DNA from 3 places in the Variovorax sp. genome. Region 1 is predicted to be linked to each of the others. Evidence: predicted binding sites of a transcription regulator. Region 1 holds the regulator's gene; each other region holds the start of a gene.
The links. The regulator LexA, encoded in region 1, represses DNA repair genes until DNA is damaged. The targets are predictions, from matches to a motif close to ACTGTATNNNNATACAGT.
Positions count from the first base shown of each region.

Region 2: a site for LexA is predicted at 2,976-2,993, ahead of imuA (translesion DNA synthesis-associated protein ImuA). Genes of this name have one in related genera too.
Region 3: a site for LexA is predicted at 3,920-3,937, ahead of ACQY8B_RS05185 (PA0069 family radical SAM protein). Genes of this name have one in related genera too.

Region 1 is NZ_OZ257247.1:2,538,830-2,546,485, forward strand. It holds gene ACQY8B_RS12145 (ExbD/TolR family protein) at 1-58, shown strand, start outside; gene lpxK (tetraacyldisaccharide 4'-kinase) at 59-1,084, shown strand; gene ACQY8B_RS12155 (Trm112 family protein) at 1,065-1,247, shown strand; gene kdsB (3-deoxy-manno-octulosonate cytidylyltransferase) at 1,244-2,017, shown strand; gene adk (adenylate kinase) at 2,156-2,812, shown strand; gene ACQY8B_RS12170 (asparaginase) at 2,847-3,809, opposite strand; gene lexA (transcriptional repressor LexA) at 3,883-4,566, shown strand; gene ACQY8B_RS12180 (hypothetical protein) at 4,704-5,069, shown strand; gene ACQY8B_RS12185 (D-2-hydroxyacid dehydrogenase family protein) at 5,161-6,168, shown strand; gene ACQY8B_RS12190 (MFS transporter) at 6,165-7,322, shown strand; gene ACQY8B_RS12195 (3-hydroxyacyl-CoA dehydrogenase) at 7,454-7,656, shown strand, end outside.
Region 2 is NZ_OZ257247.1:2,852,155-2,859,810, forward strand. It holds gene ACQY8B_RS13625 (error-prone DNA polymerase) at 1-841, opposite strand, end outside; gene ACQY8B_RS13630 (Y-family DNA polymerase) at 834-2,186, opposite strand; gene imuA (translesion DNA synthesis-associated protein ImuA) at 2,155-2,961, opposite strand; gene ACQY8B_RS13640 (aldo/keto reductase) at 3,115-4,050, shown strand; gene ACQY8B_RS13645 (Bug family tripartite tricarboxylate transporter substrate binding protein) at 4,037-5,008, opposite strand; gene ACQY8B_RS13650 (porin) at 5,024-6,151, opposite strand; gene ACQY8B_RS13655 (dihydroxy-acid dehydratase) at 6,278-7,656, opposite strand, start outside.
Region 3 is NZ_OZ257247.1:1,048,584-1,056,239, forward strand. It holds gene ACQY8B_RS05155 (DOPA 4,5-dioxygenase family protein) at 1-57, opposite strand, end outside; gene ACQY8B_RS05160 (DUF4166 domain-containing protein) at 65-706, opposite strand; gene ACQY8B_RS05165 (SRPBCC domain-containing protein) at 703-1,755, opposite strand; gene ACQY8B_RS05170 (SAM-dependent methyltransferase) at 1,793-2,740, opposite strand; gene ACQY8B_RS05175 (thiol-disulfide oxidoreductase DCC family protein) at 2,777-3,199, opposite strand; gene ACQY8B_RS05180 (GbsR/MarR family transcriptional regulator) at 3,262-3,840, opposite strand; gene ACQY8B_RS05185 (PA0069 family radical SAM protein) at 3,959-5,053, shown strand; gene ACQY8B_RS05190 (Lrp/AsnC family transcriptional regulator) at 5,082-5,546, opposite strand; gene ACQY8B_RS05195 (aminotransferase class V-fold PLP-dependent enzyme) at 5,698-7,656, shown strand, end outside.

The DNA of each region.
Region 1 (7,656 bases):
CGCCGGCCTGATGCAGATCACCTTCGCAGCCCAGTCGACGGCGCAAGCCGGGCGCTGAGTGCCGTCCGAAGGCCGCAGCAGCACGGAGGCGCCTGCCGCCTCGCGACTGCAGGAAGCGTGGCTGCGCCGCGGCCCGCTGGCCTGCCTGCTGTGGCCGCTGTCGCTGCTCTATGCGGCCCTCTTCGCCGTTCGGGGCTGGCTCTATCGCCTCGGATGGCTTCGCTCGGAACGCGTGCCCGTGCCGGTGATCGTCGTCGGCAACGTGATCGCGGGCGGCGCCGGCAAGACGCCGGTGGTGATGGCGGTGGTGCGGCATCTGCGCGCGCGCGGCATCCAGGTGGGCGTGGTGTCCCGCGGCTACGGCCGGCGCACCGACGACTGCCGCGAAGTGACGGGTGACAGCAATCCCAGCGACGTCGGCGACGAGCCCGCCCTGATTCACCACGCCACGAAGGCCCCCGTGTTCGTCGCGCGCAAGCGCATCGAGGCGGCCCGCGCGCTGCTCGAGCGGCATCCCAGCACGCAAGTCATCGTCAGCGACGACGGGCTGCAGCACCTGGCGCTGGCTCGCGACATCGAGATCTGCGTGTTCGACGACCGGGGCATCGGCAACGGCTGGCGACTGCCAGCGGGCCCCCTGCGCGAGGCGTGGCCACGTCGCTGCGATCTGGTGTTGCACAGCGGCGAACGCCCCGCATTCGCAGGCGGCTACACCGCTTCGCGCCGCCTCGCCGACTACGCCCTCACAAGCGACGGCCAACGCGTGCCGCTGAACACCCTGGCGGGCAGGCCAGTGACCGCACTCGCGGCCATCGCACGCCCGGAGGCCTTCTTCGCCATGCTCCGGGGCCGTGGCCTCACGCTCGCCGAAACCATCGCTCTACCCGATCACTTCGACTTCGACGCCTGGGAACGCTCGCTCAATGCCGACGGCCCTCTCGTCTGCACCGAAAAGGACGCGGTCAAGCTGTGGCACAAGGCACCCGGCGTGCTGGCCGTGCCCCTGCTCTTCGCACCCGTTCCGGAATTCTTCACTGCGCTCGACGCAAAGCTATCATCGCTCGATGGATACCAAGCTGCTTGAACTGCTCGTCTGCCCCGTCACCAAGGGTCCGTTGACCTGGAACCCCGAGAAGCAGGAGCTCTGCTCGCGCAGCGCGCGCCTGGCCTACCCGGTGCGCGACGGCATTCCCGTGCTGCTGGAAAACGAGGCACGTACGCTTTCCGACGAAGAGCTCGGGCTGTGAGCTTCACGGTTCTGGTGCCGGCGCGCCTGGCGTCGACAAGGCTCCCCAACAAACCCCTGGCCGACATCGCCGGCGTGCCGATGGTGGTGCGCGTGGCCCGGCGTGCCAGCGAATCCGGCGCCGTGCGCGTGGTGGTGGCCGGGGACGACGCATCGATCATCGACGCCTGCAAGGCGCATGGCGTCGAGGCGATCCTGACCCGCCAGGACCACCCCAGCGGCACCGACCGGCTGGCCGAAGCCTGCGAGCAGCTCGGCCTCGACGGCGACGACATCGTCGTCAACGTGCAAGGCGACGAGCCCCTGATCGACCCGGCGCTGATCGATGCCGTGGCCGCCACGCTGGCCACCCACGCAGAGGCCGCGATGAGCACTGCGGCCCACGAGATCGATTCGCTGGCCGACTTCATGAATCCGAACGTGGTGAAGGCCGTGCTCGACGCACGGGGCAACGCCATGTACTTCAGCCGTGCGCCCATCCCCTGGTGGCGCGACGGCTCCGCCAACGGCGCCGCGCCGACGGTGCTGCCCACGCCGGCTCCCCTGCGCCACATTGGCATCTACGGCTACCGCGCAGGCTTCGTGCGCAAGTTTCCGTCGCTGCCGCCGTCGCCAGTCGAGGCGACGGAAGCGCTTGAGCAGTTGCGGGCGCTATGGCACGGACACCGCATTGCCGTACACGTGAGCCACGTGGCTCCCGGCCCGGGTATCGACACGCCCGAAGACCTGGCGCGCGTGCGCGCGGTCTTCGCCGCCGGCCCGACAGCCTGAGGGGCTCGACGTGCCTGTCGGGGCAGCGGCAAATCCCGGGAAGCACGCGTGCTATCCTCGAAGCAACTCCGCCCTGCCCAAAGCCCCTGAAGCCGACGCCTGGCGCGACACAAAATCTAAGAACCGTCCGAGGACACCATGAGACTAATTTTGCTGGGCGCGCCCGGGGCGGGCAAAGGCACGCAAGCGGCCTTCATTTGCCAGAAGTACAGCATCCCCCAAATCTCGACCGGCGACATGCTGCGCGCCGCCGTCAAGGCCGGCACGCCGCTCGGTCTGCAGGCCAAGGCCGTCATGGATGCGGGCGCACTGGTCAGCGATGACCTGATCATCAATCTCGTGAAGGAACGCATCGCCCAGGCCGATTGCGCCAGCGGCTTCCTGTTCGACGGCTTCCCCCGCACCATTCCGCAAGCCGACGCCATGAAGGCGGCGGGCGTCAAGCTCGACTACGTGCTCGAAATCGACGTGCCCTTCGGCGACATCATCGAGCGCATGAGCGGCCGCCGCTCGCACCCGGCTTCGGGGCGCACCTATCACGTCAAGTTCAACCCGCCCAAGGTGGAAGGCAAGGATGACGTCACCGGCGAAGACCTGATCCAGCGCGAGGACGACAAGGAAGAAACCGTGCGCAAGCGGCTCGACGTGTACAGCCAGCAGACGCGTCCGCTGGTCGACTACTACTCGGCCTGGGCCAAGACCGATCCGGCCGCCGCGCCGAAGTACCGCGCCATCAAGGGCGTGGGCACGGTCGATGAAATCACCCAGCGCGCACTCGCAGCGCTGAGCAGCTGATTGCCGGCCGCCCTCCGACAGGGCGGCCACCACCTCACCCGAGCAACTCGAGCATCAGCGCGATACGCGCCTTCACCGGCGTGAGCGTGCCCGCGTCCCGCAGCCGGTCATCGGCTTTCGGCAGGATGCGCCCGTTCATGCAGCGCGTCGCACGAACCACCGCCACGCCCGCCTCTTGCGCCTTCAGCGCGGCCGCTTCGAGCGCGTGATGCAGCGTGCCGTTGCCCGTGGCGGCCAGCACCAGTCCACGGACCGGTTCGGCGTTGCCGGGTTGCAGCAGTGCCTCGACGACAGCACCGCTCGCACCGGCATGGCTCATGACGATCTCCACGCGAGGCCACCGAACGGGAGCCGCCTCGAAGATCTTCGAGGCCGGCAGCGCCTCGCCCTCGGGCCACGCCCTCACACGGCGGACCTCGCCCTCTTCCACATAGCCCACCGGGCCCGCGTCGCCAGATGCGAAGGCATCGAGCCTGTAGGTATGCACCTTCTGGACATCGGCGCCACTGTGGATCGCCCCGGCGCACACCACGGCCACCCCCTTAGCACCGGCTGCCAGAGCCACGCCGATGGCGTCACGCACGTTCTGCGGACCATCGGGCGACAGCGCGCTCGCCGGCCGCATGGCGCAAGTCAGCACCACGGGCTTCGCGGATGCCAGCACCGAATGCAGGAAGAAGGCCGTCTCCTCCAGCGTGTCGGTGCCGTGCGTGATCACCACGCCTGCCACGTCGGGCTCCGCAAGCCAGTGTGCGCAACGCTGCGCGAGCTTTTGCCAAGTCTCGAACGACATGTCCTTGCTGTCCAGTTGCGCGACCTGCTCCGCCACCAGCGTCACGCCCTGGGGGGCCTCGATGCCGCCCAGAAGGTCGGCCACGCCCACCTGCCCGGCCGTGTAGCCGATGTTGTCGCCGCTGCTGGCAGCCTTGCCGGCGATGGTGCCGCCGGTGCCCAGCACGACCACGCGGCGCAGTTCAGGCGAAGGGAAATCAGGCATGGCTTGTCAACTTTTTAAAACTGGTTAAAAATACAGGTACTGGATATCTAGCCAGTGCCGCAAGGAACCACATATGCAGTTCGCCGTGAAGCTTACAGCCCGCCAGCAGCAGATCCTGGACTTGATCCAGAGCGCCATCGCCCGCACCGGAGCGCCACCCACGCGCGCCGAAATCGCCAATGAACTCGGGTTCAAGTCGGCCAACGCGGCCGAAGAGCACCTGCAGGCCTTGGCCCGCAAGGGTGTCATCGAACTCGTCAGCGGCACCTCGCGCGGCATCCGCCTCAAGGGCGACGCCCTGCGGTCGCTGAACGAAACGCGCCACCGCGAAGGCGGCCAGTTCTCGCTCTCGCTGCCCGGCATGGCGCAACTGGCGCTGCCGCTCATCGGCCGCGTCGCTGCAGGCTCGCCCATCTTGGCGCAGGAGCACGTCGACCAGACCTACTACGTCGAGAACACGCTGTTCCAGCGCCAGCCTGACTACCTGCTCAAGGTGCGCGGCATGTCCATGCGAGACGCCGGCATCATGGACGGCGACCTGCTCGCCGTGCAGGCCACCAAGGAAGCGCGCAACGGCCAGATCGTGGTTGCGCGCCTGGGCGACGAAGTCACCGTCAAGCGCCTGAAGCGCAACAAGCAGGTCATCGAGCTGCACGCAGAGAACCCCGACTACCCGACCATCATCGTCCAGCCCGGCGAGCCCTTCGAGATCGAAGGCCTCGCGGTGGGCCTCATCCGCAACACCATGCTGATGTAGGCCTGCGGGCCTGCTGGCAGCAGCACTCATCCGGCCGCAACAGGTGGCGGGCGTATGGCGCGAAGTCGCCATCACCCTGTCGCGGCCGTTTCAAGAAATCCTGCCTGTGTTCAACCTCATACTTTTTTGGAGTTCACATGGGAATCGCCCTCCTCGCCATCGCTGATTTCTGGATGCCGCTGCAATCGCTCGCCAGCCGTTTGATCCCGGCGCGCCGCCCTCATCGCCACGCCTCGCTCGATCACAGCGAGACTTCCGCCGGCCTGCGCTACGTTGCGGTGCGTCCGACGTGCGGCTCGACGCCCCCGGTGGCTGAAGCAGCCCCGACCGTGCGCCCGCTGCGCGTGGTACGCGTGGTAGACGGAAAGGGCCAGCAGCGCAGCAGCAACCGTGTCTTGATTTCCGGCCGAATGGACGACGTGTGCGCGGAGCTTGACCGGCTGGCGGCTCTCGAAGCGGCCGAAACGATGGTCGCCGCGCACCGCTCCACACGCCTGCACTGAGGCCCGGCACCCCTGGGAGAGCCCGTCGGCAGTGGGTATCCAAACGTTCGGGGGTGCGACATCCCAATGCTGCGAGGCACAATGGCACGCCATGAATATTGTGATCCTCGACGACTATCAGGACGCCGTGCGCAAATTGCGCTGCGCCGCCAAGCTGGACGCGTACGCAGCCAAGGTCTATACCAACACGGTCAAGGGCATCGGGCAACTCTCGGTTCGCCTCAAGGACGCCGACGTGATCGTGCTGATTCGCGAGCGAACACAGATCTCCCGGCAGCTCATCGAGAAGCTGCCCAAGCTCAAGCTCATCTCGCAGACCGGTCGCGTCGCGGGCCACATCGACGTGGCGGCCTGCACCGAGCGCGGCATCGCCGTGGCGGAAGGCTCCGGCTCTCCCCAGGCACCTGCCGAGCTCACATGGGCGCTCATCATGGCCGCCATGCGCCGGCTGCCGCAGTACATCAGCAACCTCAAGCACGGGGCTTGGCAGCAGTCAGGGCTCAAGTCGGCCTCGATGCCGCCCAACTTCGGGCTGGGCTCGGTGCTCAAGGGCAAGACGCTCTGCATCTGGGGCTACGGCCGCATCGGCCAGTTGGTCGCGCGCTACGGGCAGGCCTTCGGAATGCAGGTCGTGATCTGGGGGCGTGAAGCCAGCTGCGCCAAGGCCCGTTCCGACGGCTTCCAGGTGGCGCAGAACCGCCATGAGTTCTTTGCAGCCGCCGACGTGCTCTCCGTCCACCTGCGGCTCAATGAGGAAACCAACGGCCTCATCACGCTCGAAGACCTCTCGCGCATGAAGCCGACGGCGCTGTTCGTCAACACCTCGCGCGCCGAGCTGGTCGAGGCCGACGCGCTGCTCGCGGCGCTCAACCGTGGCCGTCCCGGGCTGGCCGCCATCGACGTGTTCGAGAGTGAGCCGCCGCTGCAGGGCCATGCGCTGCTGCGGCTGGAGAACTGCATCTGCACCCCGCACATCGGCTACGTCGAGCAGGAAAGCTACGAGAGCTACTTCGGCCAGGCTTTCGACAACGTCGTGAGCTACATCAACGGCAATCCCACGAACATCGTGAATCCCGGCGCGCTGCAGGTTCGCCGGTGAGCCGGCCTGCGCCCAAGGGTGCGCTCTGGGCGCTGCTGGCCGGCAACTTCGTGATCGGCACGGGCGTGATGGTCGTGCCCGGCACGCTCAATGAAATCAGCGCCTCCCTGGCTGTTTCGGTCGCGACCGCCGGCCAGTTGATCACTGCCGCGGCAGCGGTGATGTGCATCGGCGCGCCGCTGCTGGCCGCCGCCGTCGCGGGCTGGGACCGCCGCCTGCTGCTCGCCCTTACCCTGCTCTGGTACGCGGCGGGCCACGCTCTCGCGGCGCTCATGCCCAGCTTCGGCGCGCTGCTGCCGGTGCGCATGCTCACGGTGATAGCCCCCGCCATCTTCACGCCCCAGGCGGCGGCCTGCGCCGGCATGCTGGTACCGCCCGAGCAACGCGGGCGCGCCGTCACCTTCGTTTTTCTTGGCTGGTCGATGGCCTCGGTGCTGGGCCTGCCTATCGGCGCGCTGATCGGCGGGCATCTGGGCTGGCGCATGGCCTTCGTGGCGATTGCCCTGCTCAGCGTCGTGAGCGCGGCGTCGATCTGGCTCACCTTGCCCAGCGGCATTCGCCCGGCGGCACTCACCGCCGCCGCCTGGTCGCGCGTGCTGCGCAGTCCGGTGCTGATGGGCATCGTGTCGGTAACGGCGCTGCAAGGCACCGGGCAGTTCGTGCTGTTCAGCTATTTCGGCCCCATCCTCAAGCAGAGCTTTGGTGCGGACGCGACCACGCTGAGCGTGATGTGGGCCCTGTTCGGCGCCTGCGGGCTCATCGGCAACATGGTGGTCAGCCGCTTCATCGACCGCGTCGGGGCCGGGCGCATGGTGCTGGTCACTACCGTGCTGATCGCGCTGAGCCTGCTCTTGTGGCCGACGGCTTCCACGCTCGCCTGGCTGGCCGTGGTGCTGGTGCCCTGGGGGTTGGGCTGCTTCGCCACCAATTCGGCCCAGCAGGCCCGCCTGGTAGGCCTGGCGCCGGCCCTCGCGCCAGGCTCGGTGGCGCTCAACAGTTCCGGCATCTACACAGGCCAGGCCGTGGGCGCGGCGCTCGGCGGCTGGCTGCTGGCGCACGACGCGGCGGCGTGGATGAGCTGGGTCGGCTTCGGCGTCATGCTGGTGGCCATCGCGCTGAGCATCGCCATCGACCGCAGCCGCCGCCCGGCCTGAAATCGCGCCCCCGCGTAAAACCCGTCACGCCCCGCCCTCGCGCAACTGCAAAATCGGAGGTGACGACAGCGCTTGCGTCGGCGCCTGCGCGGCAGGCCGGATACCCCTCAACCAGCGAAAATCTTCAGCAAATGACAGTGAACTACACCCGAATCGGCGTCATAGGCGCCGGCGCCATGGGTCGCGGCATCGCGCAGATCGCCGCCCAGGCAGGCAGCGAAGTGCTGCTGCTCGACAGCTTCGCGGGCGCCGCGGCGCGCGGCCGCGAAGCCCTCGCAGCCCAATGGAACAAGCTGCATGAAAAGGGCAAGATCGACGCCGCCGCGCGCGACGC
Region 2 (7,656 bases), 310 kb from region 1:
GCAGGTGCCGCTCGGCATTCGACTGCAGCGCAAAACCGCATTCGGCCACCGTCTTGCCCTCGCGTACGGCCGTCAACACGTCGTGCAGCGGCTTGCATCCGCGCTTATGCATGCGCACGTCGCCGGCCGCCACCAACGGCACGCCGGCCTCCTCGCCCGCCTGCATCAGCGTGACCAGCCAGAGGTCGTCGTCGAGTTCGTTGAACAGCTCCACGGCCAGCCAGAGGTTCTCGCCATACAGCGCCTTGGCAGCCATCAGGTCTTCATGCAGCGTGGCCGCGTCCATTGCGCCGCCGGGGTTGCGGTCCGGCACGAAAAGGATCTGGCAATGCTGCAGCGATGCCACGTCGCTCTCTTCCCAGCCCACGCGATACTCGCCCTTGGGCAACTCGGTGTTGCGCGCGGCGGTGATGAACTCGCACAGGTTGCCCCAGCCTTCGGTGTCGTTGGCGATCACCACGAGCCTGAAGCGTTCGAACTGGAACTCGCTGCCGAACAGCAGGCGGAAACCGGGGTTGCGCGGGATCTTCGGCTCGTCGGGGTTTTCGCGCTCATATTCGTCGAGCTTCGCGGGCAAGTCGCGCAAGCCCACATGCGCCCGCACGATGCCCGCCACCGAGCACTCGTCGGTGATCGCCAGCGCCGTGTAGCCGAGCTGATAGGCCCGCTCCACCATCTCCTCGGGCGTCGATGCGCCGCGCTGGAAGCTGAAGTTGGTCAGGCAGTGCAGCTCCGCGTAATCGGGCAGCGTGAACGCGGGCGGCTTGCGCAGCGGCACTGGCAGCGCATGCACCTTGGCAGGCTGGCGCCTGCTTTCCTGCTTGCCGCTCAGTTCAGGCATAGAACCCCTGCAGATACCAGCGCACCTCGCCCGAAGAAAAGCGCGCCGCAGGCCGCTCGCGAAAAATCCACACCAGCCCGGCTTCGGGGCTTTCCGCGACGTAGTAGTCGCGCATCGCGGGTTGGCCGCCCTCTTCCTTGTCGCCCCACCAGCCCGCCTCGACGCGCTGCGGCCCGACCAGCCTGTTCAGCGTGCCGCGATAGCACGGGCGCTCGCCGTCCATCTCGAGCCGCAGCGGCTCGGGCAGCAGCCACGGCGGGTAGATGGCGTCGGGCTGCGAGGCGGCCGCCTGCGCCTGCCTGCGCGCCTTGTCGGGCGGGGCCGTGTCTTTGTGCAGCGCGGGCCGCCACGCCTGCTTGCGCTCCGGCCGGTGGTCGGCCTGTGCCGAGGGCACCAGCACCTGCGACGGGCCGAGCCGCACGCTGAGCCGCTCGACCATCTCGTGCAGCCTGTCGCCCTTGCGGTTGTCTTCGGGCAGGAAGCTGGTGCTGGCGCCGGCCCACGGATCGGTCTCCAGCGTGCGCAGCCGCAGCCAGCTCGCGGGCGCCGAGAGCGTGGTGAGCGCGAGTTTTTCGGACATCAGCCGGCGCAGATGCGCCATGTCCTGCGTGGGCTCGGCCGTGCGCACGGTGACCTGCTGGTGCGGCGGCAGGTTCACGCCGTTGAAGCGCTTGAGATCGAGCGTCCATTGCAGCTCGAGCGCGCGCGCGCCGCGCTGGCGGGCACGCAGCCAGAGCTGCAGCGAAGCCAGCAGCCGGTTGGCCGACCACATGAGTTCGGGCGCCGTTTCGGCCAGCGCGGGCAGTTCGAGCTTCTGCTCGAACACGTCGGGCAGCGTGAGCCAGGCGTGGCTTTCGGGGCGCAAGCCCCAGGCGGCGTCGAGCGCATCGCGCAACTCGGCACCGAAGCGCCGCGTGAGGCCGCCGCGCGGCAGCGCAGCCACGTCGCCCCAGGTGCGGCAACCGAGGCGCGCGAGCAGCTCGAGGTGCGCGCGCGCCGCGCTCAGGGTGTCGAGCGGCAGGCCGGCGGGCATATCTTGCGGTCGCTTCTCTTCGCGTGCGAACAGCCGCAGACGCGCCAGCGCGATCAGGCTGGTGGCGCCCTGCGTACCCAGCATGCGCGCGTCGGGCGCGGGGTTGTCGGCCAGCAGAAGGCGCATCAGTTGCAGCCGGCCGCCCCAGAGGCGTTCGCAGGCCGAGACCTCGAGCATCAGCGCTTCGTCCTGCCAGGCGACGTGGGGCGTGTAGCGCAGCGCCCACCAGCCGAGGGCCTCGGGCGTGGGCAGGACCGGGCCATCGGGCGTGCCGGCGTCGTCAAGTAGCCACCGCAAGGCGATCCAGTGCACTGGGGCCTCCTTTCCATGCGTCGATGCGCACCACCTTGGCGGAGGTTGCCGTCTCGCCCGCGTCCACGGTGCCTTGCTGCTGCAGCCGCAGCTTGCGGCGCACCCGGGCGGCGGCCAGCAGCGCGGCCATGCGCTCGTTGCGCGCGGGCAGCATGACCGGCGCGGCCAGCGGCGGCCCGCGGCGCTTGAGGATGTGCAACGCGATCTGCGAGGCATCGGCCTCGCAGCGGTCGGCGCGAATGCGCAGCCGCGCGGGCGATGCCGACAACGCGACCGACTCGGGCCGGCACACGAACAGCAGCAGTTCATGCTGCGCCGCCGCCAGCTGCAGCCGCCGCAGTTCGGCCACCCGCGCCTGCGGCAGCCACGCCACCACGGCCGCCACGTCGGCGCAGCGCAGCGCCTGCTCGCAGGCCCACAGCCGCGCGGCCGGCGCCTCGCTGCGGACCCACATCAGCGCTTCCACCGGCAGCCCCTGCGCCGCAAGCGACGGCCCACAGGGCTCCAAGGGCGGGCCGACCAGCACCACCGGCCCGCCGCGCACCTGCACCGCCTGTGCCAACGCCGGCAGCAGCAGCCGCCAGACATGGGCTTCGGGCGCGGCCTGGAGCAATTCCGTCATCGCGCCGACCGGCCATCCGCCACCCGGCAACTCCGCGTCGAGCGCGGCGTGACCGGTCGCGACGACCTGGGCGTCGGCCAGGCCGAGTTCGTCGGCATGCCAGACGCCGCGGCCCGCGGCAGCGGAAAAGGAATCAAGGAAAGGAAGGCCCATGGCAAAGACTGTTAACTGTATTTTTATACAGTATTTCATGGGCTGCGGGAAAAAAGCTGTTTTTCTTCGTCACGGGGGGCCAGGAGGAAGAAACTGGCGCTCCAGAGCGCTCCTGCCGATGCCGCCCACGCCTTCCACCGGATACTGCCAGCCATGCCGCCTCCGAAGGACTTTCCCCTCACCCGCGCCGAACTGCTGCGCCTGGGCGCCGCGTTGTGCGCCGGCGCCGTGCTCCCCGCCTTCGCGCAACGACCACCCATGCCCGCAATGAACACCCGCCCAATTCCTTCCACCCGGGAAGCCCTGCCCGTCATCGGCTGCGGCACCTGGATCGGCTTCGACCAGCGCCCCGGCACCGAGGAATACAAGCGATTGCCCGGCGTGCTCGATGCGCTCTTTGCCGCCGGCGGCACGGTGATCGACAGCTCGCCGATGTACGGCCGCTCCGAGGAAACCACCGGCGAACTGCTGGCCGCGTCAGGCCGGCGCGACAAGGCCTTCCTCGCCACCAAGGTCTGGACCTCGGGCCGCGAGGCCGGCATCGCGCAGATGGAGCAATCTTTCGCACGGCTGCGCACGCAGCGCATGGACCTGATGCAGGTGCACAACCTCGTCGACTGGCGCACCCACCTGGCCACGCTGCGCGGCTGGAAGGACAAGGGCCGCGTGCGCTACATCGGCATCACGCACTACACCGCCTCGGCCTACGGCGAGGTGGAAGCGGTGCTGAAGGCGGAGAAGCTCGACTTCCTGCAGATCAACTACTCGCTCGACGCCCGCGAGGCGGAACAGCGCCTGCTGCCGCTGGCCGCCGAGCACGGCGTGGCGGTGATCGTCAACCTGCCCTTCGGCGGTGGCGGGCTGCTGCGCCGCCTGCGCGACAAGCCACTGCCGCCGTGGGCCGGCGAGATCGGCTGCACGAGCTGGGCGCAGGTGCTGCTGAAGTTCGTGCTGAGCCACCCCGCCGTGACCTGCGTGATCCCGGGCACGAGCCGCGCCGAGCACATGGCGGACAACGCGGCGGCCGGCATCGGCACCTTTCCCGATGCGGCGTTCTGGCGCCGCGAGGCCGACGCTATTCGAACTTGACGTTGTGCTCGCGCACGGTGGCGCCGAAGGCGTCGTACTGCGTGCGGAAGAACTCGGTGAACTTGGCAGGGCTCATGCCGTAGCCCTCGAAGCCCTGCTGCACCAGTTGGGCATGCACCTCGGGCCGCTTGAGCGTGTTCTGCAACTCCAGCGAGAGCCTGTCGGTAATGGCCTGCGGCAGCCCCGGCGGCCCGAAGAAGCCGGCCCACGGCGTGATGGTGAGCTTGCCCAGCCCCAGCTCGCCGCCGGTGGGCACCTCGGGCAAGAGGCCGCTGCGCTGCGGCAGCAGGGTCACCAGCGCGCGGATCCGGCCTTCCTTCACGAAGCCCGGCGCCAGCGTGCCGGTGGTGAACATCATGTGGATCTGCCCGCCCAGCAGGTCGGTCATGGCCTGCATGTCGCCCTTGTAGCGCGCGTTGACCACCTTGCGCTCGCCCAGCAGCTGCAGCATCGCGAGTTCCGAGGCGCTGTTGCTCGACGCGGAGTTGAGCGCACCGGGCTTGGCCGCAACCAGCGCGAGCAACTCGTTCACGCTCTTCACCGGCAGGCTGGCCGGCACCACCAGGAACATCGAGAACTGCCCGGCCGAGCTGATCGGCGTGAAAGCCTTGAACGGGTCGTAGGGCGGCGTCGGCCGCAGCGTGGGCGCGGCCACCATCGCGGTGTTGGTGCCCATGAGCAGCGTGTAGCCGTCGGGCTTGGCCGACGAGGTGGCCTGCGCGGCGAGCACGCCGTCGGCACCGGGACGGTTCTCCACGATCACCTGCTGGCCGAGCTGCTTGGCCAACCCCTCCGCGATGATGCGCGTGAGCGAGTCGGCGCCGCCGCCCGCCGCAAAGCCGACGATCAGCCGCAGCGGCTTGTTGGGATACGCCTCGGCGCTCCATGCGGCAGTGCCGGGCAGCGCCGTTGCGGCAAGGGCCGAGACGGCCGCCAGGGTCAGGGTTCTGCGTTGCATGACGGACCTCGTTTTTCAGAAGAGATGGCGCACGCCGAATTCCCAGCCGGTCGAACGCTGCCCGGCCGCCGGGGCCAGGCCGCCGCTGACCACGTAGCGCGCCTGGCCGCTGTTCATCAGCCTGGCGTAGGTGCCGTAGAGCGCGGTGCGCTTCGAGAGGTTGTGCACATAGCCGATGCCGAACTGCCGCGCATCGTCGCGGTTGCGCGGCGTGCCGTCGGCGTTGCGCACGCTGTCGTCGCTGCGGTCGTCCAGGTAGGCGTAGCTGATGCGGATACGTCCGACCTCGAAGGCCGGGATGTGCACGCCGATCTCGGTGGTGTTCTTGCGCACCGTGCCGGCCACGATCTTCACTCGCACCATGTTGTAGAGCGCGAAGAACTTCGCAAAGCCCGCGTCCCACGAGCCGCCGATGTTGGCGTGCGTGTAGTTGCCGATGGTGGCGGTCGAATCGAAATGCGAGCGCGTGACGGCCGCCGCAATGTCGAACGCGCCGGAGGCAAAGCCCAGGCGCGCGCCGGCGAAGTTGCCATCGTCGCGGTTCGCGGCGGTGGAGTCGTTCTCGCCGGTGCCCGCCATCGCCATGCCGTAGAGGCCGCCGAGCTTGGGCGGCAGCCAGTAGCTCACGGTGTTGCTGCCGGTGATGGCCGTGGGCAGCGGCCCGGTGCCCGCGCCCGCAAAAGTGAGGTTGCCCGCGCGCGCCACGCCGTTGGCGTTGAAGGGGTCGAAGTAGATGCTGTTGTAGTGCGTGGGAATGAAGTCGTGGCCCAGCCGCAGCTCGCCCAGCGTGTCCGACGAGATGCTCACGAAGGACATGCGGTCGAAGGTGATCGGGCCCGCCGTGCCGGCGCCGCTGGTCTGGTTGTTGGTGTTGCTCGGCCGGCCGGTGCCGAGGTCGGGGTTCAGGCTGCCTTCGAGCCAGAAGCCCGCGCGCAGGCCGCCGCCCAGGTCTTCGGTGCCGCGAAAGCCGATCCGGCTGGTGGAAAGGCCGCCGTTCGACAGCGCCCTCACCGAGCCGTTGCCGGCACCGTTCGTGTACTGGATGCCGAGGTCCATCACGCCGAACATCGTGACGCTGGATTGCGCGTGCGCCGCGCCGCTGCCGGCCAGCCCCAGCGCCGACCACATCAAAAATCTCTTCATGGTTTCTTGTCTCCTGCTTCTTTTCTTGGGTTGAAAAACTCGGAACGGACGTGACGCGCGCAGGGCTGCGCCACCGGATGCGAACGGGGGTCCGCACCGGTTGGCGAAGGCCGGGGTCGAAGAGGTCTAGCCCGCGGGCTCGGGGCGCTCGGTGCGCACGAGCACGGCGCCCTTGGAAAGCGGCCCCACGTTGCGCCGGTACTGCTGCAGCCAGCCGGTGTCATGCACCGGCGGCGGGGGCTGCCAGTCGGCGCGGCGGGCCCGGAGTTCGGCGTCGGTCAGCGCGATGTCGAGGCGGCGCGCATCGAGGTCGATGGTGATCGTGTCGCCGTCGCGCACCAGCGCGAGCGGGCCGCCCAGCGCGGCTTCGGGCGACACCTCGGCCACCACCAGCCCCTTGCAGACCAGGCCCGAGAGATGCCCGTCGGTGAGCAGCGCCACCTGGTCGCCCAGCCCGGCACCGTCGATGGCGAAAACCACGCGCGAAGCGCCGCCGCCCATGGCCGGGCCGCCGCAGGCGCCGGCACCGCGCATCACGACCACCTGGCCGGGCACGATCTCGCCCTTTTTCAGCGCGCCGATGGCGGCGTCGGAAGTCCAGAAGCAAACGGCCGGGCCGGTGAAGCGGCGCACCTTGCGCTCCATGATGCCGGTCTTGATGAGCCCGGACTCCGGCGCGAGATTGCCGCGCAAGAGCACGATGGCCGGCAGCGGCGCGACCGGGCGGCCGATGGGGCGGATCACCTCGGCGTCGGCCACTTCTGCGTTGCGCAGGTTGTCGGCCACCGTGCCGCCGGTGACGGTCGGCGCGGCGGTATCAAGCAGAGGCTGGAGCTGCTTCATCAGCGCACGGCAACCGCCCGCCGCCTCGAAGGCTTCGATGGAATTGCTTCCGATGGGCCGCACGCCGGCCAGCACGGGTGTGGTGGGGCCGAGGCTTTCGAAGAGGCCGTACACATCGACGCCGCACTCGCCTTCGGTCGCCACCGCCTGCAAGTGCTTGGCGGTGTTGAGCGAGCCGCCGATCGACAGCACGGCGCGCACCGCGTTGGCAAAGGCACCGGGCGTGAGGATGTCGCGCGGCTTCAGGTCGTCCAGCACCATCTGCACGATGCGCGTGCCTGCCGCGCGCACGTCAGCCATCATCTTCGGGCTCAAGGCGGCCACCGGCGCGCTGCCCGGCAAGGCCATGCCGAGCGCCTCGCACACGATGTGCATCGAGTTGGCCGTGCCCAGGCCCGAGCACACGCCGGGTCCGCGAATGGCCTCGCGGCTCATGCCCACCAGTTCCTCGACCGGAAGATTGCCGGTGACGGCATGCATCGCGCCAATGAACACTTCCTCGATGTCCATGTGGTGGCCCCGGTACTCGCCGCTGGGCTGGTAGCCGCAGGGCACCAGCAGCGTCGGAATGTTCAGCCGCGCGGCCGCCATGAGCTGCCCCGGCACCGTCTTGTCGCAGGAGGTGAGGCAGACCATGCCGTCGAGCTGCGCGCCTTCGACGG
Region 3 (7,656 bases), 1.5 Mb from region 1:
TCCGAAGTAGACGTGGGCGTGGTACTGGGCGTTGAGGTTTTCGGGGCGGCGTGGCATGGTGCGCTCATTGTGGACCCAGGCGCGGGCCCAGGTGAAAACGCCCGCTGTAGCGGAACACGTCGCCGAACCAGCGGTGGCGCAGCAGCATCTTCATGGTGAAGCGGTCGGCGTCCTGCGGGTCGGGCCGCTCTTCCACGTAGGCAGTGCCCAGGAAGAGCCCGAGCGGCAGCGGAATGCGCAGCCCCGCCACGCGCCAGATGTAGCCCCGGTCGCGGAACACCACCGCGCCTTCTTCCGCGCTCACGGCCAGCCGCATGCCGATGCCGAAGCGCACGTACTCGATCACCTCGCCGCCCCGGCGCGCGTCGTGCTCCATGTGCGATCGGAAATGAAAGGGCGGCCTGCCCGGGAAGCGGAAGACCCGGTCCCAGTGGAGCGTGGCGTTGTCGGGGCGGCAGCGGTAGTGCACTTCGATCGGCACGTCCTTGCCCTGGTGCGGCACCAGCGCGCCGAACAGCCGGCCGAGGGGCATCAGCAGTGCGGCCCAGGGGGCGTGCCAGACCTCGCTCATGGTGCCGCGCACGCACACGTGGTCGTCGGAGAACGGCACCATCGTGTAGTGGCGGCGGATGACGTCGCCGAGCCGCTCCCAGGCGGGGCCGAGCGCCTGCTGGAAGACCGGTGCGGTGGGCGGCATCGTCGTCATCCGGCCACCGCCGTGCCGGCCGTGGCTTCGGCGCGTGCCTTGTAGAAGCGCAGGATGTTTTCCGAGGCGTCGGCCAGCAGCAGGTGCATGACGCGGTCCGCATACCAGTTGAAGCTGGTGCTCATGCGCCACGACACCGCAACGCGCAGTTCGGTGCCGCCGTCGCGCGGCGTCAGCGTGTAGGTGGCGTCGCGCAGGTCGAAGTACTGGCCGCCGATCATCACGTGGTCGTCGAGCGCCCCGGCCGGAAAGGAGTCGGGCGAGAAGCGGAAGCGCCACTTCAGCAGGCGGTCGGGCTGCCACTCGGTGATGACTTCCTCGAAGTGCACGTTCTTCTGCCACTGCACCTGGCGCACGCGGCCCTCGGGCGTGTCGACCGTGACGCCCGACACCGGCATCGGCACGCCGATGCGGTAGGCCCAGGCGTCGCCGACTTCTGCGGGGCGGATGTCGCGCGCGGCGTTCAGCTCGTGCCACACGCGTTCGGCGGGCGCGGCGATGAAGAGCGTGCGCGATGTGTTCGACAGCCGGTCCGGGTTGGGCAGCTGCGGCTCGATGGCGCCGAGCACCAGCGGCAGCATTGCGAAGCTGTAGATGGCCTGCTTGGGCCAGTTGGTGATGCGGCACACGATGCCCATCGCCAGTCCGCCGACGCTGCCCATCACCGCGAACAGCGGCACGATGACGATGGCGCAGATCAGCCCCTCGATGAACACCGCCAGCGTGCCGCCGACGAAGAGCGCGGTCGCCACCCACGGCGCCCAGAGGTAGTAGCCCCAGCTGCGGCGCTCGATGCGCTCGGCCATGTACACGGTGACGGCGCCGCACAGCGCAGGCACGAAGTACACGAAGGAGCCGAGCATCGGCGAGAAGCGCTGGCCCGGGCCGCCGCTGAAGACGATGCGAAGCACCAGCGCGATGGCCGCGCCCGCCAGCATCGGCCAGAACCACGCGAAGGGCATGGCGCCTCGGGACTGGGGCGGCAGTTCGTCGGGTGCCTGGTCTGGCGCGAGTGCGGCGAGCCGGCTTTCCTGGTTGTTGTCTTGCATGCGAAGCTTTCTGCTGGTTGTTTTTTCTCGTGTTCGCTCAGCCGGCACTGCGCGTGGCCGTGACCATGCAGTAGTCGAAGTCGCGCCAGAACATGCCCAGCGCCAGCGCGCAGTAGCTGGCCACGATGTGCTTGCGCCGCCACGGGCCGAGCTTGCCGCGCGCCTTCCAGAGTTCGGCCAGGGTGAAGCGCGTGGCCAGCACCGGAATGTGCAGCGCGCTGGGCGCGACGCGCCAGCGCAGCGACGTGCACTCGATGTCCTCGAAGCCGTTGTCGCGCAGGGCGGCGATGAAGTCGTCTCGCACGGCCAGCGTGGGCACGGCCCAGCTGTCGGCCCACAGGCGATGCAGCCAGCCGGCCACGCGGCCGGGCTTGCGGCGCAGCAGGAAGCCGTCGGCCACCGCCAGCCGCGCGCCGGGCTTGAGCAGGCGCGCGGCCTCGCGGATGAAGTCGGCCTTGGCGGTGCCGTCGGCATAGCAGGCGCTTTCCAGGGCCCAGGCGCCGTCGGCCTGCGCGGCGGGCAGGCCGGTGCGGGTGTAGTCGGCCTCCACGTGGGCCATGCGGTCGGCCACCCCCGCCGCGGCATCCAGCCTGGCGGCGATGCTGTTCTGCACTGCCACGTTGGTCACGGTGACGGCGTACAGCGACGGGTTGTCGCCCACCAGCGTGCGCGCGGTGGCGCCGGCGCCACAGCCCATGTCGATCACGCAGCGGCGGGGCGCGGCGCCGGGTTGCGCGTCGGCAAGCCGCAGCGCGCGGCCGACCACGCGGTTCATCTCGACCAGCATGCCTTCGCGCCGAAACGGGTTCAGCCCGGCGCGCCAGAAGCCGAAGTGCATGTTGTAGCTGGGGCTCCAGGCGCTGTAGTCGAACGCGACTTCGGTGAAGTAGACCTGGGTGTCTTCGGTGGTGATTGGGGCACCGGCCGACGCCTGCGCGGGCGCTTCGAGCGGCAGGCGGAAGTCGGGCTGGAAAACGGTAGGCATGGCTATTCCCTCGCGTGGTTGTCCGATGGTTTTTCTTCAGAGGCGGCAGTTGCCGTCGTTGCAGGAAGGCGCGATGCGCCCCGCCAGCCGTGTCGCCAGCCAGCGCGGAATGCGGTAGCGGTTGCGCGCCAGCAGGGCGTAGGCGCGGTCGGCCAGCGGCGCGACCAACGGCAGGTCGAGCAGGCCGCCGCCGCTGGGCAGGCCCACCGCCGCGCGGCTTGCGCGGATGGCCGGCATGCCGACCAGCACCCTGCCTGTGGCGTCCACCACGTGGATCGCGGCCATCAGCGCGTCGCGCGGTGCCGGCCCGTCGCTGAACGATGCGGGCGAGCAATCGACGAAGCGCAGCCGGCCCGCCGTGTCGTGCGCCCCCAGGTTGCCCATTTCGGCCGAGCAGATGGCGCAGCTTGCGTCGAAGTACACGGTCAGCGGATAGATGGGGAGGGCGGCTTGGCTCATGGCATCCTTTGTTCTCGATATTTCTGTCAAAACAGAAACAAACGGGCAAAAAAAGAGAGGGCTCAGATCATCGGCAGGCTGGCGTGATGGGCATCGGGATCTTCGTCCTTGCCGCCCTTGTCGCCGCGCACGAACTTCTGCACGCTGGCGCCCAGCGTCAGCACCTTGTCGAGCGTGCCGGGCGACAGCCGCAGCATTTCGTCGGCCCAGGTGGCGAGCTTGTTCATGAGGTCCATGGTGGAGCGGATGCGGTCCTGCGCATCGGGCGGTTCCTTCTGGAAATCGGGGCTCGAGACCAGTTCGCGCAGCACGCGGATGGTCGGGTCAAACTCGCGTTCCTTGCGCTCGCGCACCACGGTGCGAAACAGCTCCCACACGTCGATGCTGGTCTCGAAGTAGTCGCGGCGGTCGCCCAGCGTGTGGGTGACGCGCACGAGGTTCCAGGCCTGCAACTCCTTCAGGCTGTTGCTGACGTTGGAGCGCGCGACGCCCAGCGTTTCGGACAGTTCCTCGGCATGCATCGGCTTGCCGTGGGCGAAGAGCAGGGCGTGGATTTGCGAGACGGTGCGGTTGACGCCCCACATGGACCCCATTTCGCCCCAGTGCAGGACGAACTTGCGTTGAATGTCTGTGAGTTCCATGGCGCCGAGTTTAGGATTTACGAAATTTCTGTCAAGAAAGAAATGTAAAAAGCGGACGGTCCTGAAGAAACAGTGAAATACTGTACAAATACACAGTAACTGCAGCCGAGGACCAGCCATGCCAGCAGCCCGCATCCCCATTCATGCCATCAAGGGCCGCGGCGCGGCCACGCAGCTCGCGCATCGTTTCTCCAAGGACGAGCGCAATGCTTTCGACGACGGCTGGGGCACGCTAGAAGAGGGCGTGGCCGAGGCCCAGGAGCTTGAGCCCATCGCCACCGAGGTGCGCTTCGAAGACGTCAAGTCGGCGCTCAACGAGAACGACTCGCCCGACATCTACTTCGACCGCTCGCTCAACCCCTACCGCGGATGCGAGCACGGATGCATCTACTGCTTCGCGCGGCCCACGCACAGCTACCTCAACCTGTCGCCTGGCCTCGACTTCGAGACCAAGCTGATCGCCAAGCGAAACATCGCCGAGATGCTGCGTACGGAACTTGGGCGCAAGAGCTACCGGCCCAGCTACATCGCCATCGGCACCGCCACCGACTGCTACCAGCCCATCGAACGCGACTTGAGGCTCACCCGCTCGGTCATCGAACTGCTGCAGGAAGCGCGGCATCCGTTCGCGCTGGTCACCAAGTCGAGCGCCATCGAGCGCGACCTCGACGTGATCGCGCCGATGGCAGCCGACCGTCTCGCGGCCGTGTACGTGACCGTGACCACGCTCGACGGCGAACTTGCCCGCAAGCTGGAGCCGCGCGCCGCCGCGCCGTATCGCCGGCTGCGCACCATCCGCACGCTGACCGAGGCGGGCGTGCCGGTGGGCGTGAGCGTGGCGCCGCAGATTCCCTTCGTGACCGAGGACATGGAACAGGTGCTCGAGGCCGCATGGGAAGCCGGCGCGCGCAGCGCCTTCTACACGGTGGTGAGGCTGCCTTGGGAGGTGGCGCCGCTCTTCAAGGAATGGCTGGCGCTGCACTACCCCCAACGCGCCGACCGCATCATGGCGCGCATCCACGAGATGCGCGGCGGCAAGGACTACGACGCCGACTTCGCCACGCGCATGAAGGGCTCGGGCCTGTGGGCCGACCTGATCCACCAGCGCTTCGAGAAGGCGACGAACCGCCTGGGCTACAACCGCGAGCGCATTCCGCTGGACATCACGGCGTTCCGGCCACCTGGTGCCGCGGGGCAGGGCAGCCTGTTCTGAACGGCGGCGGGGCTGCTTCGCGAATCTTCTACACGTAGCCCAGCGGCAATGCCGTGGTCTGCTTCAGTTCCTGCATGGCGAAGCTGGAGCTGACGTCGTGCAGGTTCGTGCCCGAGATCAGTCGCTTGTAGACGGCGTCGTAGGCGGCGATGTCCGGCACCACCACCCGCAGCAGGTAGTCCACCTCGCCACTCATCCGGTAGAACTCGACCACTTCCGGAATGGCATGGACCGTGGCCGTGAAGCGATCGAACCACTCCTGGGAGTGCGTGCTGGTTCGCACCGACACGAAGACCGTCACCGCCACGTTGACCTTGCGCGGGTCGAGCAGGGCCACCGAGCGCGTGATGACGCCCGCCTCCTTCAGCCGCTGGATGCGCCTCCAGCATGGCGTGGCGGACAGGCCCACCTGCTCGGCGATCTGGGCTACCTGCAGCTCGGCGTCTTGCTGCAGGAGATCAAGAATCTTGATATCTATGGAATCCAGTTTCATCAAATCTCTTTGAAAGAGTATTGGATTCCAATCTTATCGACATGGGCAGCACAAAACGCAAGCCGCTGCTCACCCCCGGCCGGCAGACTCCTCCAGGTGCGCGGCGCCGTCGCCCGCAACGCCTGCAACGCTTCTCCCCGGAATCACCTGAATGGACATCTACCTCGACGCCAACGCCACCACGCCCGTGCTGCCTCGCGCACGGGCCGCGGCACTTGCAGCCATGGCCGACGACTTCGGCAACCCCAGCAGCGTCCACAGCACCGGGCTGAAGGCGCGCGCGCTGATGGATTCGGTGCGCTCCCGCGCGCGGCGCCTGCTGGGCGCTCCCACGGGCGACCTGCTCTTTCTCAGCGGCGCCACCGAGGGCATCCAGACTGCGGTGCTGTCGGCGTTGAGCTCGCTGCGCGGCCGCGAGGACGTCGACTGCCTGCTGTACGGCGCGACGGAGCACAAGGCGGTGCCGGAAGCGATCAGGCACTGGAACAAATTGCTGGGCCTGAACCTGCGCGTGCAGCCCATCCCGGTCGGCCGCGATGGCCGCCATGACCTGCAGTGGCTGCGCGCGCATGCCGGCCGGGCCGGCCTGGTCTGCACCATGGCCGCCAACAACGAGACCGGCGTCGTCAGCGACCTGGAGGGCATCGCCCAGGCGCTCGACGGGAGCCCGGCCTTGTGGATGGTGGACAGCGTGCAGGCGCTGGGCAAGCTCGAGCTCCGGCTCGAGGCCCACCGCATCGACTACGCGCCGTTCTCTGGGCACAAGCTCTATGCCCCCAAGGGCATCGGCCTGCTGTATGTGCGCGCCGGCGCGCCGTTCACGCCGCTGATGGCGGGCGGCGGCCAGGAGGGCGCGCTGCGCTCGGGAACCGAGAACATGTCCGGCATCGCCGCGCTCGGCACCGTGCTGGAAGCGCTCGAGGACGGCCAGACCTTCCGGGACGGCCGCACGCTGGAGGCGTACCGCGACCGTATCGCCGCCGCGCTGAAGAATGCGTTCCCCGGCGTGGTGTTCAACGCGCCCTTCGAGCTGAGCTTGCCGACGACCCTCAATTTCTCGGTGCCCGGCCTTGACTCGAAGCTCCTGCAGGACCTGTTCGACGCGGCCGACGTGCGGGTGAGCGGTGGCTCGGCCTGCGGCGCGTCGAAGGCGCTGCCGAGCCATGTGCTGCAAGCCATGGGGTTGCCCGCCTGGCAGGCGGCCTCGGCCGTGCGCCTGTCGTTCGGGCCGGCCAGCGACGCGGCCTTCATCGACGAAGCCTGCGAAAGGATCGGCTCCTGTGGCGCTTCGCTGCGCGCAAGCTGCCTGAACACCGCTGCCGACACCTCCCGCCCGGGCGACGCGCTCGACGGCCTGACCCGCTTCGTGGTCGGAGGTGCGTGCTGCTACCTCCTGGCCGATGCGCACAGCCGGCGCTGTGTCGTCATCGATCCGCTGCCCGAGTTGACCGGCCGCATCGCGCAACTGCTTCGCTGTCAGGACTACACGCTGGCCGCCGTGCTCGACACGCACAGCCATGGCGACCATGTTTCCTCTGTTGGCGAACTTCGCGCCGCACTGCCGGAACGCCTTCTTCAGCAAGGCGAGGTCGATGCCCTCGGCTGGCCCCTGGGCGTCGATGCCGTCTGCCTGGGCGCGCAGATGCTGACCCGGCTGGCAACCCCGGGGCACACCGCCGACTCGACCGCCTACCTGCTGCACGACGAGCAGCTGAAAATCCGCCTGGCATTCGTCGGCGACACGGTGATGCCCGGTGCCCTGGGACGAAGCGATTTCGCGCAAAGTGCGCCGCTGGCATTCGGTCCTTCGCTGAAGAAGCTGGAGCAGGCCGCGGGCCCCCGCACGCTGCTGCTTCCGGCGCACGACTACGACGACCGCTTCGCGAGCACCCTGGCCCGCGAATGCACGGCCCAGCCGCTGCTCGCGCAGGTGCTGTGCGGCGACATCGACGCGGAACGCTTCGCTTCGGCGAAGGCCGAATTGGAGAAAGACCTCGCGCTGACCGAATACCAGACCCTTGCCTGCGGCGCGCGGATCGACAGCGGCTGCGCAGGCGCGGGCCACGAGATGAACGCCACGCAAGCGCAACGGCTGCTGCTCGAACATCCG